Regions from separate parts of the Paenibacillus sp. NPDC055715 genome, predicted to be linked through region 2. Evidence: riboswitches for the same ligand, from Rfam matches in the RefSeq annotation. Region 2 holds a riboswitch; the other holds the start of a gene.
What was found. Region 2 has a riboswitch for cyclic di-GMP ahead of ACWGOO_RS20645 (transglutaminase domain-containing protein). Riboswitches for the same ligand answer to the same signal wherever they lie in the genome.
Positions count from the first base shown of each region.

Region 1: linked by a shared signal. The riboswitch ahead of ACWGOO_RS08295 (glycosyl hydrolase) and the one ahead of ACWGOO_RS20645 (transglutaminase domain-containing protein) in region 2 are both predicted to bind cyclic di-GMP.

Region 1 is NZ_JBSHGA010000003.1:259,528-262,944, reverse strand. Features, by position in the region: gene ACWGOO_RS08300 (hypothetical protein) at 1-232, opposite strand, end outside; gene ACWGOO_RS08295 (glycosyl hydrolase) at 282-1,868, opposite strand; cyclic di-GMP riboswitch class I at 1,882-1,962, opposite strand; gene ACWGOO_RS08290 (sugar phosphate nucleotidyltransferase) at 2,116-3,417, opposite strand, start outside.
Region 2 is NZ_JBSHGA010000019.1:24,251-27,667, forward strand. Features, by position in the region: gene ACWGOO_RS20635 (DUF445 domain-containing protein) at 1-760, opposite strand, end outside; gene ACWGOO_RS20640 (AraC family transcriptional regulator) at 1,049-1,936, shown strand; cyclic di-GMP riboswitch class I at 2,036-2,115, shown strand; cyclic di-GMP riboswitch class I at 2,156-2,238, shown strand; gene ACWGOO_RS20645 (transglutaminase domain-containing protein) at 2,252-3,058, shown strand; gene ACWGOO_RS20650 (collagen binding domain-containing protein) at 3,245-3,417, shown strand, end outside.

The DNA of each region.
Region 1 (3,417 bases), on a different contig from region 2:
GGGCCGCAGAAATAATGACTTTGCCCTTACCGACCACACCTTTAAATTCGGCTGAAGAGTCATCCTGCTGACCGAGCTTCCATACCAGACTGGCCGCCGCTACTTTATCCGTCTGAAGTTTTTCACTCTTTGAAGGCGTATGAATAAACCAGGCGATCATCGCCATAGCTGTGGCCCCCAGTAGCCCGGCCAATACTACTATATACCTTTGGGTCAACCATTTTTTCATTATTGTGTTTCACCCTTTCTCCTCGAAATTTTGGGTGGGAAAGGAGTATATATCAGGGAAGAAACAAAGCGTTGCCGGGAATCACCACTTTCGCTTCATGCTGACTTTCCCACATCAGACGTGCCATTGCGTCGCCTTTTTCATCATAATATTCAACTTTCAGATCTACCATTTTGCCTGCTTGCAAGGTAATGCTGCCCTTGCGTTCGGTCCAGCTTTGTTTGAACCAGCTATCAATAATCAGCTTGCCGTCTACCCATACACGAATACCATCATCAGATATCGTGGTAAACGTATAGGTCTCACTATATTGCGGATTGATTTTGCCCGTCCAGCGGACCGAGAACTGGTCAGCCTTCACCTCGGGATCAGGCGAGGCGGCGCGCCAGTTATAGTCCAGCTTACTGTCCGTGCGAACCAAAACGGCGGTGCCGTCTAGATTCATGCTGTTATAATATTCACCCCGCAGTCCGTTTGTGTGGACTATATCCGAAACAGATGGGGGAACGGTCACTACTGGCGGTGCCGGGATAGGATCGCTTTGTCCCTCGTCCGGTAAGGTCGGTACATCTGTCACGGGCTGTTGAAAGGCTGCCAGCCCTTTTTTCACATCATCTCGCGTTAAGCTCCTCGGATCATTCATATAATCCTGAATTTGATCCGTTGTATTATTCTCGGTCAGCATATTGCCCCAAGTCATGGAATACACCCATTTGGGCTGAGCCTGCATTACCTCGGGACTGGGCACCTCACCTTGTTCCCCAATGGCAATCGGCTTATTCTGTGCCAATCCGAGCAGTCCTTCATAATGACTTTGCTTAAAATCATTGTTGTAGATGTCTACAGCCAAGATATCCACTTTGTCATCCCCCGGATATTTCGGGGTATATGGGACAGTGTACGAATTAGGAGCGTTCGGACTCCATACCCACAGGAGATTGTTCAGTTGATGCGTGTTTACAAAACGGTCATACATAATATTCCACAGCTGATTAAAATTATTTTTGTTTCCCCACCAGAACCAGCCACCGTTCATTTCGTGGTAAGGTCTCCATAATACTGGAACGCCCGCATCACGAAGCTGCTTTAACGATACAGCGGCCTTATCCAGATCGGCAATGAGAAGATTATATTGCGTAGTACCTGGCGTCACGTATTTATTGAACTCCTCCTGGCTTACTTTCGCCTGCACATTGGCCCAAGTCAGTGGTTTACCCGGCAGCGGTTCATGATAAGTCATCGTAACTATGCCGCCAGCTTTACTCCAACGTATAGCGCTATCGACGACATTTTTACGTTGTGCTGCCTCCGTAGCGGCGGACTGACCAGAGATGGCTCCCATCTCGTAGCCATGTACACCAGCATATGCATTACTGATTTCTTGGACTCTGTTACTGAATTCATCCGGACTTTCCAAATAATCATGCTGACCGGTGACTGTTTTTTCCCCCGAGATGCTGAGTAAATAGCTGTATAGTTCTCGGGCCTGAGTAGAAGCGTTCGAATTAACAGGTTGTAATATAGCGGCATTCGCCACGAACAGAGATTCACCAAAACCGACGGGCAACAAAGAAAAAAGTATAACAAAAGGGAGTACATGACGTATCAGTCGATATAGAGGAATAAAATTAAATCTCACTTTTGCTCTTCCTTTCGGTAGCCAGGCTGCCATCCTTATAGAAGGCCCTTTAGCTTTGCGTACCTACCTTTCGACAGGGCTGCATTTATCGTTGGAAGGAGTTTGGATTCCTTCTTATCCTAAATATCGACTCTTTTTTGCCAAAATTTAATAGCTCATGTTCATGAATTTACATATTTTCGCGTATTTTCGACAGTTTGTGCTAAAAAACTTCATATAATGGCCTTTTATCACCTTTACGAAATAGTTATGAAATAAACTGGTGACGGGAAATTTCATCCCAATCCATGCAAAAGCGGACAATATCCTCTTCGACCAGCTCAGAACCTGTCTGTACCTCGATCAATTCCACATCCGTCACGGCCAAAATGCTATGCTTCGTCCCTTCTGGAATGCGAACCACATCACCAGCCTTCACCTTATGCAGCTTTTCATTCAAAATAATTTCTGCTTCACCGCTAATAATGGTCCAAATTTCACTCCGTTTGAAATGAAGCTGGTAGCTGATATTTTTCCCTTGCAGCACACGGATTCGCTTGGTCAATACCTCGTTGCCCTCGTCATACTTCACATAATCCACTACCCGATAATGCCCCCAACGGCGCTCTTCGTACATTGGACGCTGATTATGAGCCTTGAGCACTTCCTTGATGCGCGGGCTTTCCGCCTTATTGGTCACAAGGATGCCATCCGGGCTGGCGGCTACGATCAGATCATTCGTTCCGATGATCGCCACGGGAATGTCCAGTTCGTTGATCAGGCTCGTATTGACGCAATCTTTCGTTACCACACCTCTACCCACTTGCTGATGGGACATTTCTTCCGTTAGGGTGTTCCAGGTACCCAAATCCTTCCAAAATCCATCATACGGAAGAACAACGATTTCCTTCTCCTTCTCGACTACCTCGTAGTCAAAGCTGATTTTTTCCAGGGAAGCGTATTGCTTTTGCATTTCTTCATAGTTCAGCGGCAATCCTTGGGATGCCAAGATATCGAGCAAGTAACCCAATTTGAATGCAAAAACCCCGCAGTTCCATAGAGCATCGCGTTCAATCAGACGCTCCGCCTGCTCCCGGTCGGGTTTCTCTTGAAAATGGCTCACTTCACGATAGCCTGTGCTACCTTGGGTGGCATCGTTTTTCGGAATAATATAACCATATTTCTCAGATGGATAGGAAGGGACGACCCCAATTAATGCAAGCTTGCCCCCACTCTCCTGAAGTGTGTGCTCCAACTGGGCGACTGTACCAAAGAAAGCTTCATCCACATAAGGATCTACAGGCAATATAGCAATAATTTCATCAGGCGAAACACCAGCGATGGAATATAGATAGGTTGCTGTCAGCGCAATGGCGGGAAAGGTATCTCTGCGTTCCGGCTCAACGATGATGCGTGTATCCTGCCCAACCTGACTTTGAATCATTTCGACCTGCGCTCTCCCTGTTGCAATGAACGAGGATTCAGACAAGCCGTTATCCCCCAGTTGTCTCCACACCCGTTGCACCATCGATTCCGAAATCCCCTCCGGGCTCTCCAGTACCTTCAAAAA
Region 2 (3,417 bases):
CTTCCCTTTGCAGCTCCGCCACCTGATCCAGCAGGAAATGGCGAATCATTTCACCCATGCGCTCTTCGTTGAGATAGCCAAGGAACGCGTTCAGGGCAAATTGCATCAGCCCGCTCACTTGCAAGCCGCTGACAGCCTGCATGCCCAAGGTACCCAGCGTGTAGCCCGTTTCCGGCTTCAAAAGCCAGGATTCAGCCTGCTCCAGCGAGTAATCCAGCGCGCGGCGGTCATAGCCCTTCTCACCGGTTTGACGGACAAGCGCCTCCAGCAGCGGTCCGGCGTCGAAATCTGTCACCTGTCGCTTGATCTCGGCCGCAATTACCGGAGCCAGCTCCGCAAGCGGAAGCGACCGGACCAGTCGTTTGGCGAGAACATCTATAGATGCGGCCGCTTCCAGCGTGGGCAAGCCCTTTTCCACACCATCCAGCATCAAATCGGCCAGCTGGATATCGGCAATTTTAGATGCGATACTTTCTTTGCCCAGCAAGTTATTTTCCACCGTACTCACCAAGGTACTCGTGAGCTTGTCCCTGTTCTTGGGAAGAAGCGCCGTGTGCGGAATCGGAATGCCCAGCGGGTGGCGGAACAATGCCGTGACGGCGAACCAGTCCGCCAGTCCTCCGACAAGCCCAGCCTCGAAAGCACCTGCTAGCAACCGAGCCCAGCTATATTGCTGAAAAGGCAACATAGCTGCAAAGCCCGCTCCCAGAATAACGAGCGACCAAGCCGCTGCGGTTTTTGTATTTTTGGGTTTTCCCATCCTATAATCCTCCAAACTGACTGTCGAGTAAGTGAAGCCCTATATCTGTATTACCCATCATATCATTGCCCGTATGAATTCCAAAGCTAACGTTACTCTATTTCCTATTATATTAGAACGCACCGGAGTAGAATAAAAAAATATTTCAAAATATTATTCGCTACATGCATTTAGGTGATGTGATAAAATAAACCGTATTAATAGGAAACCATGTGTAAATCACCATTTTGTTTGTTAAACAAATAGCGACTAGCTTGATAAATTTGCTCTTTTGTAAAGGAATTGGATATGACAACAGACCAAAAAAACAACGAGAATGGGACCCCTTGGAGCAGCGATCCAGCCGTCATTGCACGTACTCCCTCCGCTTTTGCCAAGCGATCCCTTTTTTATATACAGGAGATAGGTTATTTCAACAAAACATCTGCTTATGCCATGAAACGGAAGGAACTCACCTCGTTTCTGCTCGTTTTTACGTTATCAGGCCAAGGGGAATTGCTGTACCGGGAGAAAAAACACATATTGAAGCCTCATGATATGTGTTTCGTTAATTGTGAGGAATACGTACAGTACAGCACCGCTGGTCATGAAGCATGGGAGTTTATCAGTGTAAATGTGTACGGCAATCTGATCGACAATTTCTACGAACAATTTGCCAAGCACAACAAGCCTGTAATATCACTCAACGATCCATGCACCATATTGGACAAGCTGCATTCCCTGTTATGCGTACAATCTGACAGAACTCTCTCTGCTGAACTGGTGACATCCAGACTCATCAGTGAGTTGCTGACGTATATCTTGCAGCACCCCTACGATCATCCGTATCTAAACCAGAATACGATCACCGAGGTACGCAAGGTTCAGCAATATTTGGAGCGATCCTACAGTGAACGAATTACGCTGGATTCGCTGGCAAATATGTTTAAGTTAAACAAATTTAATCTCGCTAAAAACTTCAAGAAACAGATCGGATTTTCTCCTATCGATTATCTCATTAATGTTCGCATCACAGCGGCTCAAGGCTGGCTTAAAACCAGTGACGAATCCATTGTGGATATCGCACGGTTTGCAGGGATTCCCAACACCAGCCATTTTATCAACCTATTCAAGGAACATGTCGGAGAAACCCCGCATTCCTTCCGGAAAAAATGGGGGAATCGATCAAAACTATAATCTCATCTATCCGACGACTTTGTCGAGAAACAGAGAACATCTGAGATTGTGCTTGCCTGATCGGGAGCCCAACTGATAGAATGATAGATATAGACTGTTCAGGATAAATGGCAAACCTGTCGAAAGGCAGGGACTCAAAGCTACAGGGCCTTCTTTTAAGATGGCAGCCAGCTATCGGTTGAAGAGGCTCTTTGTCGCGTTTTTTTCCTGAAAAACTTTATACGATAATAGCAAACCTGTCGAAAGACAGGGACGCAAAGCTATAGGGCCTTCTTCATTAAGATGGCAGCCTGGCCGCCGAAAGGAAGTTTTTCTATGAGGAAATTGTCATATTTTCCACTCATTTTAGTATTTTTGTTAACTCTCTCTCTACATACGACAGTATTTGCTGCCGGAAGTCAGGAGTGGCTGAACCAAAATAACGTAAACCACGGTATTGTTAGTATACGTTATCCTGTCAAGTCCAATGTCAAAACCAAGATCGTAATTACCAAGGATGGGGAGAAATACTCTTATTATCTGAATTCGAGCAAACCTGAGGAAACATTCGCTCTTCAAATGGGCAATGGCAATTATAACATTCGTTTATTGGAGCAGCTAACTGATAATCAGTATAAAGTGTTAGGTGAAGAAACGGTCCAGTTAAATTTGAATGACAGTAAAACCATATACCTCAATTCTATTCAAAATATTGACTGGAGCGATGCGGATCAGGCGATCCGGAAAGCCAAGGAATTAACCAAGGGTGCAACGACAGATAATGAAAAGGTGAAACGTATTTACGAGTATGTCATTAGTCATATTAAATACGATTCCAACCACCCTTTTTCCTTATCAACAGACTATCTTCCACAAATTGACCGTACACTAGTTTCGCAAAAAGATATTTGCTATGGGTACGCTTCACTGTTCGCCGCCATGCTTCGAAGTGTGGATGTTCCAACCAAGCTGGTTATGGGTGAATCCTCCTATGTGAATACTTACCACGCCTGGAATGAAGTCAATATCAACAATCAATGGATTATCATTGACACTACAGTAGATGCCGCTCTAAAAGACGGAAAACAGAAGTTTGCAATGGCCAAAGAATCCTCCAAATACACAAAAACAAAGCAATATTAATTCTCTTAGAAAGCCCTGATCACTGCGATCAGGGCCTTCTTCTATTCTTGTTAAGATAAGGAAGGTATTGTATACTTAGTCAATCATTCAAAACCTATCGTGTTGAATATACTAATTCCGGGACAAGAAAGAGAGGGGAACCAAATCCGCCCGGGTACTTTCCATAATATCAAGGAGACTAAGAGTATGAGAACAAAAATAAACGTAACGATTATTGTGCTATTGCTTATTCTCCAAAGCTTTTTTAGTGCAGCGCTGGCTTACGCAGAAACTTCGACCACAGCTGTACCGGGAAGCGCTGTAAGCAATCCTACGAATACAGTTATGGAAGATGTATACAGTATCCCAAATCCTGAACC